DNA from 3 places in the Micromonospora sp. NPDC000121 genome. Region 1 is predicted to be linked to each of the others. Evidence: riboswitches for the same ligand, from Rfam matches in the RefSeq annotation. Region 1 holds a riboswitch; each other region holds the start of a gene.

Evidence for each region. A riboswitch is a leader RNA that binds a small molecule or an ion and turns the genes downstream of it on or off. The one in region 1 is predicted to bind cobalamin.
Region 2: linked by a shared signal. The riboswitch ahead of bluB (5,6-dimethylbenzimidazole synthase) and the one ahead of cobN (cobaltochelatase subunit CobN) in region 1 are both predicted to bind cobalamin.
Region 3: linked by a shared signal. The riboswitch ahead of ACFY23_RS03640 (hypothetical protein) and the one ahead of cobN (cobaltochelatase subunit CobN) in region 1 are both predicted to bind cobalamin.

The regions. Positions count from the first base shown of each region.
Region 1 is NZ_JBIAZP010000011.1:110,765-115,541, reverse strand. It holds gene cobN (cobaltochelatase subunit CobN) at 1-2,242, opposite strand, end outside; cobalamin riboswitch at 2,609-2,738, opposite strand; gene ACFY23_RS26215 (response regulator transcription factor) at 2,852-3,508, opposite strand; gene ACFY23_RS26210 (sensor histidine kinase) at 3,501-4,652, opposite strand; gene ACFY23_RS26205 (serine hydrolase domain-containing protein) at 4,762-4,777, shown strand, end outside.
Region 2 is NZ_JBIAZP010000001.1:428,242-433,018, forward strand. It holds gene ACFY23_RS02080 (crotonase/enoyl-CoA hydratase family protein) at 1-597, opposite strand, end outside; gene ACFY23_RS02085 (EamA family transporter) at 645-1,562, opposite strand; cobalamin riboswitch at 1,783-1,983, shown strand; gene bluB (5,6-dimethylbenzimidazole synthase) at 2,019-2,648, shown strand; gene ACFY23_RS02095 (Rieske (2Fe-2S) protein) at 2,878-3,717, shown strand; gene ACFY23_RS02100 (LysM peptidoglycan-binding domain-containing protein) at 3,975-4,777, opposite strand, start outside.
Region 3 is NZ_JBIAZP010000001.1:744,587-749,363, reverse strand. It holds gene ACFY23_RS03650 (helix-turn-helix domain-containing protein) at 1-550, opposite strand, end outside; gene ACFY23_RS03645 (DoxX family protein) at 646-1,035, shown strand; gene ACFY23_RS03640 (hypothetical protein) at 1,368-1,733, opposite strand; cobalamin riboswitch at 1,872-2,055, opposite strand; gene ACFY23_RS03635 (ATP-binding cassette domain-containing protein) at 2,140-2,856, opposite strand; gene ACFY23_RS03630 (ABC transporter ATP-binding protein) at 2,853-3,911, opposite strand; gene ACFY23_RS03625 (ABC transporter permease) at 3,908-4,777, opposite strand; gene ACFY23_RS03620 (ABC transporter permease) at 4,770-4,777, opposite strand, start outside.

The sequences.
Region 1 (4,777 bases):
CCAGCCGGCGCGCGAGGGCCTCGATCAGGTCGACGGCGTCGGCGGCGGTGCCGGCCGGCCCGTCGACGGTGTCGGTCAGCGCCTCGGGCACGGCCAGCCGCTCCCCCGGCGCGGCGAGCAGCGCCTGCTCGTCGAGCCCGTACGCGGCGGCGAGCGCCTGGCGCAGGCCGGGCAGGGCACGTGCGCCGCCCCAGACCTGCGGGGCGCGCAGCACGGCGAGGACGAGGTTGACCCGGGGCTCGCCGGTGGGCGCGGCGGCCAGGATGTGCAGGCCGTCGCGAATCTGCACGTCCTTGACCTCGCAGAGGTACCCGTCGAGGTGCAGCACGAAGTCGTCGAAGTCGTCGGCGTCGGGCATGTCCTCGGTGTGCAGGTCGTGGTGCAGCTCGGCGGCGCGCACCAGCTCCCAGATCTGCGCCTGCACGGTGGGCACCTTGGCCGGGTCGAGCGCCTGCACGGTGGCGTACTCGTCGAGGAGCTGCTCCAGCTTCGCCAGGTCGCCGTACGTCTCGGCGCGGGCCATCGGCGGCACCAGGTGGTCGACGACGACGGCGTGCGCGCGGCGCTTGGCCTGGGTGCCCTCGCCGGGGTCGTTGACGATGAACGGGTAGACCAGCGGCAGGTCGCCGAGGACGGCGTCCGGGGCGCAGTCGGCGGCCAGGCCGAGGCCCTTGCCGGGCAGCCACTCGAGGGTGCCGTGCTTGCCCAGGTGCACCACCGCGTCGGCGCCGAAGCCTCCGTCGGCCGCCGGCGCGGCCAGCCAGCGGTACGCGGCCAGGTAGTGGTGGCTCGGCGGCAGATCCGGGTCGTGGTAGATGGCGATCGGATTCTCCCCGAAGCCGCGCGGCGGCTGGATCAGCAGCACCACGTTGCCGAAGCGCAGCCCGGCCAGCACGATGTCGCCACCGTCGGTGTAGAGCCCGCCGGGCGGCTCCCCCCAGTGGGCGAGCATCCGCTCCCGCAGCTCCGCCGGCGCCTCGTCGAACCAGCGCCGGTACGTCTCCCCCGGCACCCGCGCCTCGGCGGCGGCGAGCTGCTCCGGGGTGAGCCACTCGACGTCGTGTCCCCCGGCGGCGATGAGGGCGTGGATGAGCGCGTCGCCGTCGTCGGGCACCGGGGCGTCGCCGAGGTGGTAGCCGGCCTCGGCGAGGGCGGCGAGCAGCCGGACCGCCGAGGCCGGGGTGTCCAGGCCGACGGCGTTGCCCACCCGGGAGTGCTTCGTCGGGTAGGAGCTGAGCACGACCGCGAGCCGCTTGTCGGCGTTGGGCACGTGCCGCAGCCGGGCGTGGCGCACGGCGATGCCGGCCACCCGGGCGGCCCGCTCCGGGTCGGCGACGTAGCTGGAGAGCCCGTCGGCGTCGATCCGCTTGAACGAGAACGGCACGGTGACGATCCGGCCGTCGAACTCGGGGACGGCCACCTGCATCGCGGCGTCCAGGGGGGACAGTCCCGCGTCGCTGCCGGCCCACTGCTCGCGGGTGCTGGTGAGGCAGAGCGCCTGGATCACCGGCACGTCGAGGGCGGCGAGCGCGCCCACGTCCCAGGCGTCCTCGTCGCCCCCGCCGGAGGCGTCGGCGGCGACCGTGCCGCCGGCGGCGAGCACGGTGACCAGCAGGGCGTCGCAGCGGCCGAAGAGCCCGAGCGGCCCCGCGCCGGCGGTGAGGCCGCGCAGCGAACCGCAGAAGATCGGCAGCGGGTTGCCGCCGGCCGCGTCGACGGCGTCGGCGAGGGCGTCGACGAAGCCGGTGTTGCCGGCGAGGGCGTGCGCCCGGTAGAAGACGATCCCGATGGTCGGCCGGTCGGGTCGCGCGGGACGGTCGCCGTGGACGCCGTACGTCGGGGTGGGCGCGGGCGGGGCGAACCCCTCTCCGGTGAGCAGCACCGTGTCGGAGAGGAACCGGGCGAGCTGGGCGAGGTTCTCCGGGCCGCCCTCCACCAGGTAGGCGAGCGCCTGGGTGGCCACCCCGGCGGGGACGGTGGAGGCCGCCATCAGCTCCGCGTCCGGCAGGGCCTCGCCGCTGAGCACGACCGTGGGCACGCCGGAGGCGAGGACCGCGGCGAGCCCGTCCGGCCACGCCTGCCGGCCGCCGAGCAGGCGTACGACCGCGAGGTCCGCGCCGTCGAGCAGCGCCGGCACGGCGTCGGCGGCGAGCCGGGCGGGGTTGGCGAGCCGGTAGTCGGCGCCGCTGGCGCGGGCGGCCAGCAGGTCGGTGTCGGCGGTGGAGAGCAGCAGGATGCGCACGGACAGCTCCGGAGAGTGACGCCCGGGCCGGCGCGGAGGCGACCGGGGCGAGGCGAGGGATGGACGCGGTTCAGCGGTTCCGGCGGGCCGGGAAACGGCTCACCGGCGGGCCGGCGGGGTCGGGCGGCGCGGTGCGGGCGTCAGGGACGGGCGACGCGTCCGACCGCTGCGGGGCGGCCGGGGGCCGGCACACCACGGCCGGCCGGACGCGCGGCGCGACGGCCGGACGGGGCTGCGGACATGCGGCTGCTCGCCGGCGCGCTGTCGCGCCTGGGCACGATGCGACGATGATCGTCGATGGCGGAGACGCGGTGCGTCATCGGGTCCTCCTCGGGTGTCCACGCCCTGGGGTCACTCCGACGGCCGAAGTATCCTGGCTCCCGGATCGACGCTCACCCCCGGCCTTCCAACCGCGCACGCACGGTCGTGACTCACGAGGGGGGATCGCTCCCCGGTGACAGTGGCGGGACCGCGCCGGAATCGCACCGGCTTCCTTCACTGCCGTCAGGCCGCGAATGCTGCCACACCCCCGGTCCCCCGGTCAACGCCACCGGATCGGACGCTCGGCCCCGCTGGGGCGGCGCAGCGCTCGCGACGGTCGACGCCAGCTCACCGGTCGGCGAGCCCGGATTCGTAGCCCGCGATCACCAGTTGGGCCCGGTCGCGGACGGCCAGCTTCGTCAGCAACCGGCCGATGTGCGTCTTGACGGTGCCCCGACTGAGGTGCAGGTGCTGCTCGATCTCGGTGTTGGACATCCCACGGGTGATCAACGTCAACACCTCCCGCTCCCGCGGCGTCACCCCGTCGAGCCTGCCCGGCACCCGCCGCGCCGCCGGCAGGCGGGTGAACTCGGCGATGAGCCGACGGGTGACGCTGGGGGCCAGCAGCGCCTCGCCCGCGGCGACCACCCTGATCGCGTCGAGCAGCCGTGCGGGCGACGTGTCCTTGAGCAGGAAGCCGCTCGCCCCGGCGCGCAGCGCCCGGTACACGTAGTCGTCGAGGTCGAACGTGGTGAGCACGAGCACCCGGGGCGCGTCCCGGCCGGCGGTGACCTGCGCGGTGGCGGCGATACCGTCCATCTCGGGCATCCGGACGTCCATCAGGACCACCTCGGGCGCGTGTGTCCTCGTGAGTTCGACGGCCGCGCGCCCGGTGCCCGCCTCGGCCACCACGGTCATTCCCGGGGTGGCGTCGACCAGCAGCCGGAGGGTGCCGCGCAGCAGCGCGTCGTCGTCGGCCAGGAGCACACGTACGGGCTCACCCATCGTCCGACACCGCCGGGGTGAACGGCAGCCGGGCGCGGACGGCGAAGCCGCCGCCAGGCTCGACGCCGGCCTCCAGGGTGCCGCCGTGCATCACGGCCCGCTCGTGCATCCCCCGCAGCCCGTGGCCGGGCGGCCCGACGGCACGCCCCCGCCCCGCGTCGTCGACCACGGCGACGGCCAGCGCCCCGGGCTCGACCGTGACGGTGAGCCGACAGCGGGTCGGGCCGGCGTGGCGCAGCACGTTGGTGAGCGCCTCCTGCACGATGCGGTACGCCGAGGCCTGCACGGCCGCGGGCACCCGAGTCAGGTCGGCCGCCCGATCGACGTCGACGGTGACACCGGCGGACCGGACGGTCTCGACCAGCCGGTCGAGTTCGGCGAAGCTCGGCGCGGTGTCGGCTGGGTCGCGCAGCGCGCCGAGCACGACCCGGATGTCGTCGAGCGCGCTCCGGCTGACCCGCTCGATCGTGCCCAGGGCGGCCCGGCCCTGCTCGGGATGGCTGCCCGCGAGATGGTTGGCGACGGCCGCCTTCATGGCGATCAGGCTGAGGCTGTGCCCGACCACGTCGTGGATGTCCCGGGCGATGCGCAACCGTTCCTCGGCCACCGCCTGGTCGGCGCGCGACGCGGCGAGTTGGGCGACGTGCCGTCGTCGGGCGCGTACCGCGCGGGCGAGCGCCCACGAAGCGGCGACGACGGTCGCGGCGTAGAGGAGGACCGGGACCGGCGTGGCGGCGAACGACTCCTCCCCCGCCCGGATCGGGACGATCGGCAGCCCGGGGACCGTGCCGCCCGCCAACCCCCCGGCCGTGAGGGCAGCCAGCGCCCCGACCAGCGCCCACCCGCCGCTCCGGGTCGAGGTGGACAGGGCGACCGGGTAGAGCGCGAACGCGACCGCGAACACCACCGCGTCGCCGGCGACCCCGACGGCGACCGCCACCGCCCCGGCCAGCACCACGACGGTGAGCACCGGCGCCGGCCAGCGCCGGCGGACGGCGAGCGGAGGCCCGAACAGCACCGCCAGGACCCCGGCGAGCGCCGGGGCGTCGGGCGTCCGGAACACCGTGAGGAACATCAGGGCGGCGCCCACCAGCGCGTCGATCGCCATCAACTGTCGCGGCCCGAGCCGCCCCGAGGTGACCACCGGGCAACGGTATCCACCGGCCGGCCGCCGGGGCGTCGGACCACGGGCCGATCCCGGGTTCGGACCACGATCCGATGTGCCGGCTCCCCGACCGGCCGAGACTCCGACCATGATCACGCGCCTTC
Region 2 (4,777 bases), on a different contig from region 1:
GGTCTGCGGGTGCCGGGCGATCTCCGCCGCCAGCCGCTCCGCCGCCGCCCGGGACTCACCCGGCGCGACGAGGCGGTTCACCAGCCCCATCGCGTACGCCTCCTCGGCCCGCACCGGTCGGCCGGTGAGGATCAGGTCCATCGCCCGGCTCTCGCCGATCAGCCGGGGCAGCCGGACCGTCCCGCCGTCGATCAGCGGCACCCCCCAGCGCCGGCAGAACACCCCGAGCACCGCGTCGGACTCGGCGACCCGCAGGTCGCACCAGAGCGCCAGCTCCAGCCCGCCCGCCACCGCGTGACCGGAGATCGCGGCGATCACCGGCTTGCCGAGCGTCATCCGGGTCGGGCCCATCGGGCCGTCCCCCTCCGGCTCCACCCGGTTGCCGCTCGGGGTGCCGATGGCCTTCAGGTCGGCCCCGGCGCAGAACGTGCCGCCGGCGCCCCAGAGCACGGCCACCGCCGCGTCGGAGTCGGCCTCGAAGGCGCGGAACGCGTCGGCCAGCGCCCGGGCCGTCGGGCCGTCGACCGCGTTGCGGGCCGCCGGCCGGTCCAGGATCACCGTGGTCACCGGCCCGGCGCGTTCGACGCGTACGCCCATCGGGACAGCATGCCCCGGTGGTGCCGGCGGCGCCAGGGGTGTCGGTGTCAGCGCGTGGTCGCGGCGCGGGGGCGGACCAGGGTCGCGCCCAGCGCGGCGCCGACCACGCACGCCACCCCGACCGCCTGCGGCCAGGCCAGCAGCTCGCCCAGCAGGACCAGCCCGACCAGCGCCCCGATCGCCGGCTCCAGGCTGAGCAGGATCGCGAAGACCCGGGCCGGCATCCGGCGCAGCGCGGCCAACTCGGCCGAGTACGGCAGCACCGACGACAGCAGCGCCACCGCGACGCCCAGCGCGAGGGTCCACGGGTCGAGCAGCGCGGTGCCGCTGCCGGCGACCCCGAACGGCAGTACGGCCAGCGCGGCGACCGCCATCCCCAGCGCGAGGCCCCGGCTGCCCGGCACCCGGGCGCTGACCGCCTTGCCGAGCAGCACGTACCCGGCCCAGCCGACCGCGATGGCGACGCACAGCAGCAGCCCCACCCGGTCCACCCCGGTCCCGCCGAGCCCGCTGATCAGCAGCACCCCGCCGCCCGCCAGGACCGCCCACACCACGTCGGCGGGCCGGCGGCTGCCGGCGAGCGACACCAGCAGCGGCCCCGCGAAACCGATGGTGACCGCCACGCCGAGCGGCACCCGGTGCAGCGCCGCGTAGAAGGCGAGGTTCATCAGCGCCAGGGTGAGCCCGAACGCCCCGACCAGGCCGGCGGCGCGCCAGCCCAGCCGCAGCCCGGGCCGGGCCACCAGCAGCAGGATCAGCGCGGCGAAGCCGAGCCGCAGCGTGGTCGTACCGCCGGGGCTGGTGCTGCCGAAGAGCTGCTTCGCGACGGCCGCCCCGACCTGGGTGGAGAGCATGCCCAGCAGCATCAGCAGCGGTGGCGGCACGGCCCGGGGCTGGCCGAGGGCGACGGTCAGCCGGGCCGCCGGGTGGCCGGCCGGCAGCGGGCGGGAGGCGAGTGTGTACACCCGAACCACAGTGGTCGGGAGCGGCGCGGCCCGCGACCGGATTTCCACGGCGCGGTGGCCGTCGTGGGGGGCGTCGCCCGACCGGCGCGGGGCCCGGGCGGCGGGCGGTGTGGTGGGGTCCGCGCGGCGGTCTGGGCGGCGGGTCCGGGCGGGGTCCGCGCGGCGGGTCTGCGTGGTGGGCCGGGGCGGTGGGTCCCGGCGGCGGGGGGCTAGCATGCCGGGCGGCACGATCATGTGAGGTGCCCCGCGCGAGCGGGGAGAATCGGGAAGCCGGTGCGAATCCGGCACGGGCCCGCCGCGGTGACCGGGGAGCCACCGTCCACGCGCGAGCGCGCAGCCACTGGCCCGCACGGGCCGGGAAGGCGGACGGCCAGGCGTCGATCCGGGAGTCCGAAGACCGGCCTCGCGTCAGGTGCCCACGCCCGGAGCGTGGGCCGAGCGCAGCGGGAGCCTGCCTTGGATCTCTACGACGTCATCCACCGCCGCCGGGACGTCCGCGGCCAGTTCACCGGGGCGCCGGTGCCCGAGGAGACGCTGCACCGCGTGCTGGCGGCGGCGCACGCCGCGCCGAGCGTCGGCTACTCGCAGCCCTGGGACTTCGTCGTCGTCCGCGACCCGGAGCTGCGGCGCCGGTTCCACGAGCACGTCCAGACCGAGCGGGACACCTTCGCCGCCACCCTGGACGGGGAGGCGGCCGAGCGGTTCGCCCGCATCAAGATCGACGGGGTGCTGGAGTCCACCCTGTCCGTGGTGGTCACCTACGACCCGGCGCGCGGCGGCCCCGCCGTGCTCGGGCGGCACGCCATCGCCGACACCGGGCTCTACTCGGCCTGCCTCGCCATCCAGAACCTCTGGCTGGCCGCCACCGCCGAGGGGCTCGGCGTCGGGTGGGTGTCGTTCTACCGGGAGCCCTGGCTGGCCGACCTGCTCGGCATCCCCGACGGCGTACGGCCGGTGGCGTGGCTCTGCCTCGGGCCGGTCACCCACTTCGAGGCCGTGCCCGACCTGGCCCGGCACGGCTGGCGGCAGAAGCGCCCGCTGGCCGAGGCGATCCACCACGACCGCTGGACGTCGCCGGGCCGCTGACCGTCGCGCGGAGAGGGACGGGGGCTGCCGCCTCGGCGTGGCGACTGGTTCCGGCGGGCCTGCGAGCGTCGACGGGGCGCGCACCGGGAAGGTCGCGGCCTACGCCACCGGCCTCTCGCGCGCCCGGTTCCGGGCCGGCAGGGGCCTCGTCACGCACCGCGGCGGATCCGTCACCGGAGACCGGTTTGCGGCCGCTCCTGCCGGGAAGTCGGTACGGGTGCGAGCACTGATGACGAAGATCGAGCAGACCGCCGCGCTGGACCGGATCGGCGACCGGTTGCAGCGGGCCGTCCAGGCCACCCTCCGCCCAAGGCGCGTCCGCGACCTGCTGCACGGCGTCTGGCTGGGGCACCCGCTGCACCCCGCGATGGTGCAGGTGCCGGTCGGCGCGTGGATCAGCACGGCAGTGCTGGACCTGATGCCGGGGCAGCGCCGGGCCGCCACGACGCTGTGCGCGGTGGGCACCGCCAGCGCCCTGCCGGCCGCCGTCGCCGGGCTCAACGACTGGGCGGCCCTCGCCCGCGACCAGCGCCGGATCGGCCTGGTGCACGCCGCCTCCAACAGCGTCGGCCTGGCGTTCTACGCGGGCTCCGTGGCCGCGCGGATGACCGGCCGGCACAACCTCGGCCGTACGCTCGGCTTCCTCGGGCTCAGCGCCGCGAGCATGGGGGCCTACATCGGCGGGCACCTGGCGTACAAGCAGGGCGCGCAGGTCAACCAGAGCATCTCCGAGATGCACCGGATGAGCGACGGCTGGCACTCGATCGCGGACATGTCCGCCCTGCCGCAGCGGAAGCTGATCACGCGGGAGGTCGACGACGTCTCGGTGATCCTCTACCGGCACGGCGACGAGGTCACCGTCATGCTGGAGCGCTGCCCGCACCAGAGCGGCCCGCTCGGCAAGGGCGAGGTGCAGGAGATCGGCGGGCACGCGTGCGTGGTCTGCCCGTGGCACGGCAGCACGTTCCGGCTCAACGGCGGCGAGGTCGTGCACGGCCCGTCCGCCAACGACCAGCAGGTCCTGCCCACCCGCATCGTCAACGGCATGCTCGAGACCCGCCTCCCCTGACCCACCCACCTGCGCGCTGGCTCGGCTCGGCCCCCCCCGGCGGGCCACCCTCACCCGCACGGGCCCGGCCGCCCCGGCCCTGCCCGTGCGGGCCACGCCCAGACGGGCCCACGCCGGCCCTGCCTGCGTTGATCAAGGCGGCGATCACCGACCTGCCCGCCGACCACCTGGTTTGCGTCCAGTTTGATCTTCGTTGCCGACCTGAACCTCTTGATCACCGACGCCCGGCGGCGATCGGGGAGGGTGGGGGTTACGGGTCAGTGGCGGCGGTGGCGGCCGATGGGTACGTCCCGGTCGGCGTCCGCGTGTGCCCGGCCCCGGGCGCCCGCCACCCGGCCGCTGGTGCCCGCCTCGCCGTTTCCGTCCGTGTCCGTGGCCGTGCCGGTGCCCCAGAACCCCGTGCCGCGCCGGCTCCTGCCGGTGCCGGTCCCGCCCGTGCTGCGGCGTGCGGGGGTGGCGAGCCGGGCCGCGCCGGCCGGTACGCGGGTCGGGCGGCGGCGCAGGCCCAGGACCGCGCCGATCTGCGCGCCGACGATGCTCGCCACCGCCAGGACGGCGGACACCGCGAGCGGCCGGTTCACCCGGTCGGGGTCGCCGGCTCGTGCCGCTCCCACCGTCACCGTCGGCGCCTGGTCGCCGGGTGCGCCCGTCGCCGGGGGCGCCGGGGCTTCCGCCGTGGGCGGGGGCGTCGCCCGGTCCGGGGCGACCTGTTCCGGGGCGGGCTGCGGGGCCGGCGCGGGTGGGGTGGGACGGGCGACGAGGCGGCCGGTGGCGTGCCGGCGGGCACCCCGGTCTTCGGCCTCCTGCGGGAGCCTCAGCAACTGGCCCGGGTGGATCCGGTCCGGGTCGTCGATCCGGTTCAGCGCAGCCAGCTCACGGTAGTCGCCGAAGTCGTCGAGGTAGCGCTCGGCAACCCTGCCCAGGTGGTCGCCCCGGGCCACCCGGTAGACCGCCGCCCCGTCGGCCGAGGCAGCCGGAACAGGCTGGGCCGCCGAGGCGGCCTGACCAGCCTGCGCGGCTGGAGCAGCGTGGGCGGCCTGAGCCGCCAGATCCACGTGGG
Region 3 (4,777 bases), on a different contig from region 1:
CGTCGAGCAGTCGCGCCACCAGGCGCCGCCACGCCCCCGGCGCCGACTGCCGGGTGGAGCGCAGCACGCCGGCGTTGGCCATCAGGAACAGCATGACGTCGGCCCCCGTCACGTCGGAGCGCAGCTGGCCCTCCTGCTGGGCGCGCCGGATCAGGGCATCCAGTGCGCCCAGCGCCCGGGACCGGGGTTCCTCCATGCCGGGCGAGTTGGGGAAACAGGCGGTGAAGCCTTCGGTCACCGCTCGGTCGGCGGCCTGCATCGCACACACCCGCTCGACGAAGTCGCGGAAGGCGGCCCCGGGGTCGGGTGCCCGAACGGCCTGCTCGGCGAGGTCGGCCAGCTCGTTCAGCCGATCGGTCAGTACCGCCTCAATCAGTGACTCCCGCTTCGGGAAGTGCCGGTAGAGGGTGGCGATGTTGACCTCGGCCCGCCGGGCCACATCCTCGAGCGGTGCCTCCAGCCCGCGCTCGCCGAACACCGCACGGGCTGCCGCCACGACGCGTCCCCGGTTGAGTTCGGCGTCCCTCCGCAGCCCCTTACCCGATCTCATGACCCAATCCTACGTAGTGAAGGGTGCCCTGCGTTTCTGGTACGGTTGGCGCACCGCTTAACCGCAGGATTCCCTTCGTTTTGTGGAGAGTTACGTTGAAGATCGTTCTCTGGGTCGCCCAGGGCCTCCTCGCCGTCCTGTTCGCCGGGGCGGGCGGCATGAAGGTCGTCATGGCCAAAAACTCGCTCGTCCCGTTGATGCCGTGGGTGGTCGACTTCTCTTCCGGAATGGTGAAGGTGATCGGCGTCCTGGAGGTGCTCGGCGCGGTCGGGCTGATCCTTCCCGCCCTCACCTTGATCGCGCCTGTGCTCACTCCGATCGCCGCCACCGGTCTCGCCGTTGTCATGCTCGGCGGCGGGATCGTGCACATCGGCCGGGGAGAACACCCCCACAGCATCGGCAACCTGGTGGTGCTCGCGTTGGCGGCGTTGGTCGCCTGGGGCAGGTTCGGCCCCTACGCCCTCGCTGCCCGGAACTGGGGGTAGCCACCGGCCGGTAGGCGAGTCCAGCCGCCGACAACCCACCTGGTGCCGACCGACAGGTCGGGCAGATCGGACCGGGGCCAGGGCCGACAGCGCCGATCACGGAGGACCGGTACGCCACCCATCCTGGCGTAGTTGCTGCGTTTGCTGGCGTCGAGGGCAGCCTGCTCCACTCGCTGGCGGTAGTCCAGCCACCATGACTCGTCGGCGGGGGCAGGTTGTCGTTCCTGGGCAGCAGTCCGGCCGCGCCATCGATGACAGCAGCGCGTCGCGGCCGCCCTTGAAGTTGACCGAGGCCGGCGCCACGGTCGACGCGGTTGCAGTGGACGTGAGCCTCACCGGCCGGTGGGGAGCGCCGGGGTGACCACCGACAGCTCCAGGACGGCGGGCAACGGCGCGACGCCCGGCCCACCGGCGCGCACCCAGGCGGCGATGTCGTCGACCACCGAGTCGTGCAGGACCAGGCCGAACCAGACCGGCCGCGCACCGGCGCGCCGCGCCGCGGGCGCGGGGTGGACGACGACCAGGTTGGACTGCGCGCAGAGATCGAGGCAGTCGCTGATTCGTATCCGGTGCGGCGCCGGCAGCGCGGCCCGCAGTCGCCGTAGCTGCGCGTCGTGGTCGACGGTGGGGTGTTTGCGGGTGCTGCCGCAGCAGCAGTCGCGGCACACGGTGACCAGACAGCCCGGTGCGGCGGTCATGTCCGACTCCTTGGTCCCGGTCGTGCCGGGCGGCAGGTGCCGGGTCACGACGCGGGCGGGTGGTGGGTGACATGTCGGGACAGGGTGGACCGCACAGCGCGCACGCGCATCGGGATCGCCTTCCAGCACCTCGTGGACGGGTCATCGCAGTGCCGTGGCCGGTCTCCTGGCTGACGGGAGGTGCGTCCGTGGCCGGCCTTCCCAGGCGTGCGAAACGCCCAGTGACCTCTGACGACGAGGGCCGCGAACTTCCCGATCACAGTGGCGAGGGCCGCACCGGTCTTCCACCGGCTTCCCGAACACCACGGCAGCGTCACACTAGCCTGCGCCCGGCCCCGAATGCCACGGTGACGAACGCCATCGATCGGCCTTCGTCACCACTGTGGACGGCGCGGCGCGCGGCGGTTCACGCCCCCGGCGGGGGCGGGAGGTCGACGACCCGGGTCGCCCAGCGGGCCATCAGGGCCGGGTCGTGGGTGATCAGCAGGACCCCGGCGCCGTGCTGGCGCTGGTAGTCGGTGATGACGGCGGCGAGGTGGGCCTGGGTGGAGGCGTCGAGCATGGCGGTGGCCTCGTCGCAGAGCAGGTAGGCCGGCCGGTGCACGAGCGCCCGGGCGAGGCAGGCCCGTTGCAACTGCCCGTCGCTGACCGCGTGCGGGCGGCGGGCGAGCAGGTCCGGGGTGAGGCCGGTGAGATCGGCCAGTTCGGCCGCGCGGGCCGCGGCCTGCTCGGCCGGTACGCCGGTCGCGCGGAGCGGCTCGGCGACGATGTCCGCCAGGCTGAGCCGCGGGTCGGTGGCGGCGCGTGGGCTCTGGAACAGGATCGCGACGCGGGTGCGGACGGCGGCCGGCAGCCGGTGGCGGACGCCGGCGACCCGGTGGCCGTCGAGGGTGACGTGCCCGGCGTCGGGGGCGTGCAGCAGGGCCAGGACCCGGGCCAGGGTGGACTTGCCGCTGCCCGAGGGCCCGCGCAGCCCGACCGTCTCGCCGGGGGCGACGTGCAGGTCGACGCGGTCGAGGACGCGCTGCCGGCCGTAGGCGACGGTGACCTGGTGGGCGGCGAGGGCGGCGGCGGTGGCGGCGGCCGGTCCGGGGCTGTGACCGGTGGTCGTGGTCGTGGTCATTCCGGCGCTCCGACGGACAGCGGGTGGTGGCAGGCGACCTGGCCGGAGCCCTCCCCGATCACGGTGGGCGCCGTGCGGCAGGTGTCGGTGGCGCGGTCGCAGCGCGGGGCGAAGGCGCAGCCGTCGGGCAGGTCGGTGAGAATCGGTGGGTGGCCGGGCACGGGGCGGAACGCCCGCTCGGGCAGGGCGTCGAGCAGGCCGGCGGTGTAGGGGTGGGCGGGCGCGGTGAACAGCGCCTCGGTGGGCCGACGCTCGACGACGCGGCTGGCGTACATGACGGCGACGGTGTCGGCGACGCGGCGGGCGGCGGCCAGGTCGTGGGTGATGAGCAGGACGGCGTTCCCGGCGTCGCAGCGGCGGCGCAGCAGGTCGAGGGTGTGGTCGACCAGGGGCCGGTCGAGGCCCGTGGTGGGTTCGTCGGCGAGCAGCAGCGGCGGGTCGGGGGCGAGCGCGAGGGCGGTGGCCAGGCGCTGCGCCATACCGCCGGACAGCTCGTGGGGGTAGCGGTCGAGGTCGGCGGGGTCGAGCCCGACGTCGGCGGCGACCCGCTCGGCCGCCGCGGGCGCGTCGCGGCGGGTGTGCCCGTGGGCGCGCAGGGTCTCCTCCAGCAACCGCCGGCCGGTGCGTACGGGGGTCAGCGCGGTGGCGGGGCTCTGCGGCACCAGCCCGACCGCGCGGCCGCGTACGGCGCGGGCGAGGTGGCGCTCGGTGCAGCCGATCAGGTCGACCTCCTCCCCGCCGGGCGGGCGCAGCCGGGCGTGGCCCGAGACGGAGGCGTTGCCGGGGAGCAGGCCGAGCAGGGCGTGGGCGAGCACCGACTTGCCGCAGCCGGACTCCCCCACCACGGCGACCAGTTCGCCGGGACGGATGGTCAGGCGCAGGTCGGTGACGGCCCGCACCACGGCGTCGCGGAGCTGGAAGCGGACGGTCAGCCCGTCGACCTCCAGCAGGGCGGGGCGCGGGGTGCCGGCGGCGGCGCCGGCCGTGGCTGCCGTGGCGGTCCCGGCTTCGGCGGTGCCGGCCGTGGCGGCGCGGGGCTCGCGGGTGGTGGTCACAGGTTCAGCTCCGCTCGTACGCGCGGGTCGAGGCGGTCGCGCCACCGGCCGGTGAGGGTGGCCAGGGCCAGCGTGACGACGACGAGGAGCAGGCCCGGGACGAGGCTGGCCCACCAGGCGCCGGTGAGCAGGGACCGCTGCCCGTCGTTGATCATGTTGCCGATGGAGGCCAGGTGCGGGGGCAGGCCGAGACCCAGGAAGGACAGCGCGGTCTCGTGCCAGACGGCGTGCGGCACCATCAGCGTGGTCGCCAGGGCCAGCCGGGGCAGCACGTGCGGGAGCAGGTGCCGGGTGAGCACCCGGGCGCGGCTGGCGCCGCCGGCCACCGCGGCGTCGATGAATGGCCGGGTACGCAGGCTGAGCAGCTCCGAGCGGACGATGCGGGCGGTGGACAGCCAATGCGTCAGCCCGATCGACACGATCACCGCGCCGAGGCTGGGGCGCAGCATCGCGACGATGAAGATGCCGAGCAGCAGGTGCGGCAGCGCCGCGATGGTGTCGACCACCCGCATCAGCGCCCGGTCGACCCAGCCGCCGAGGGTGCCGGCGACCGCCCCGACGAGGCCGCCGATCACGGTGGCCACGAGCGCGGCGACCGCGCCGACGAGCAGGGACACGCGCAGGCCGTAGAGGCTGCGGTGGGCCACGTCGCGGCCCAGGTCGTCGGTGCCGGCCGGGTGTGCGGCCGAGGGCGCGAGCCGGGTACGCGCCAGGTCGACGGCGCTCTCGTCGAGCGGCCAGAGGACGGGGGCGAGCAGGCAGGCCAGGCCCGCGCCGACGAGCACGGCCCAGGCGACGGCGGCACCGGCGCGGCCGGCACGCGGCTTCGGCCGCCGGACGCGGGCGGGGCGGACGAGATCAGTCAT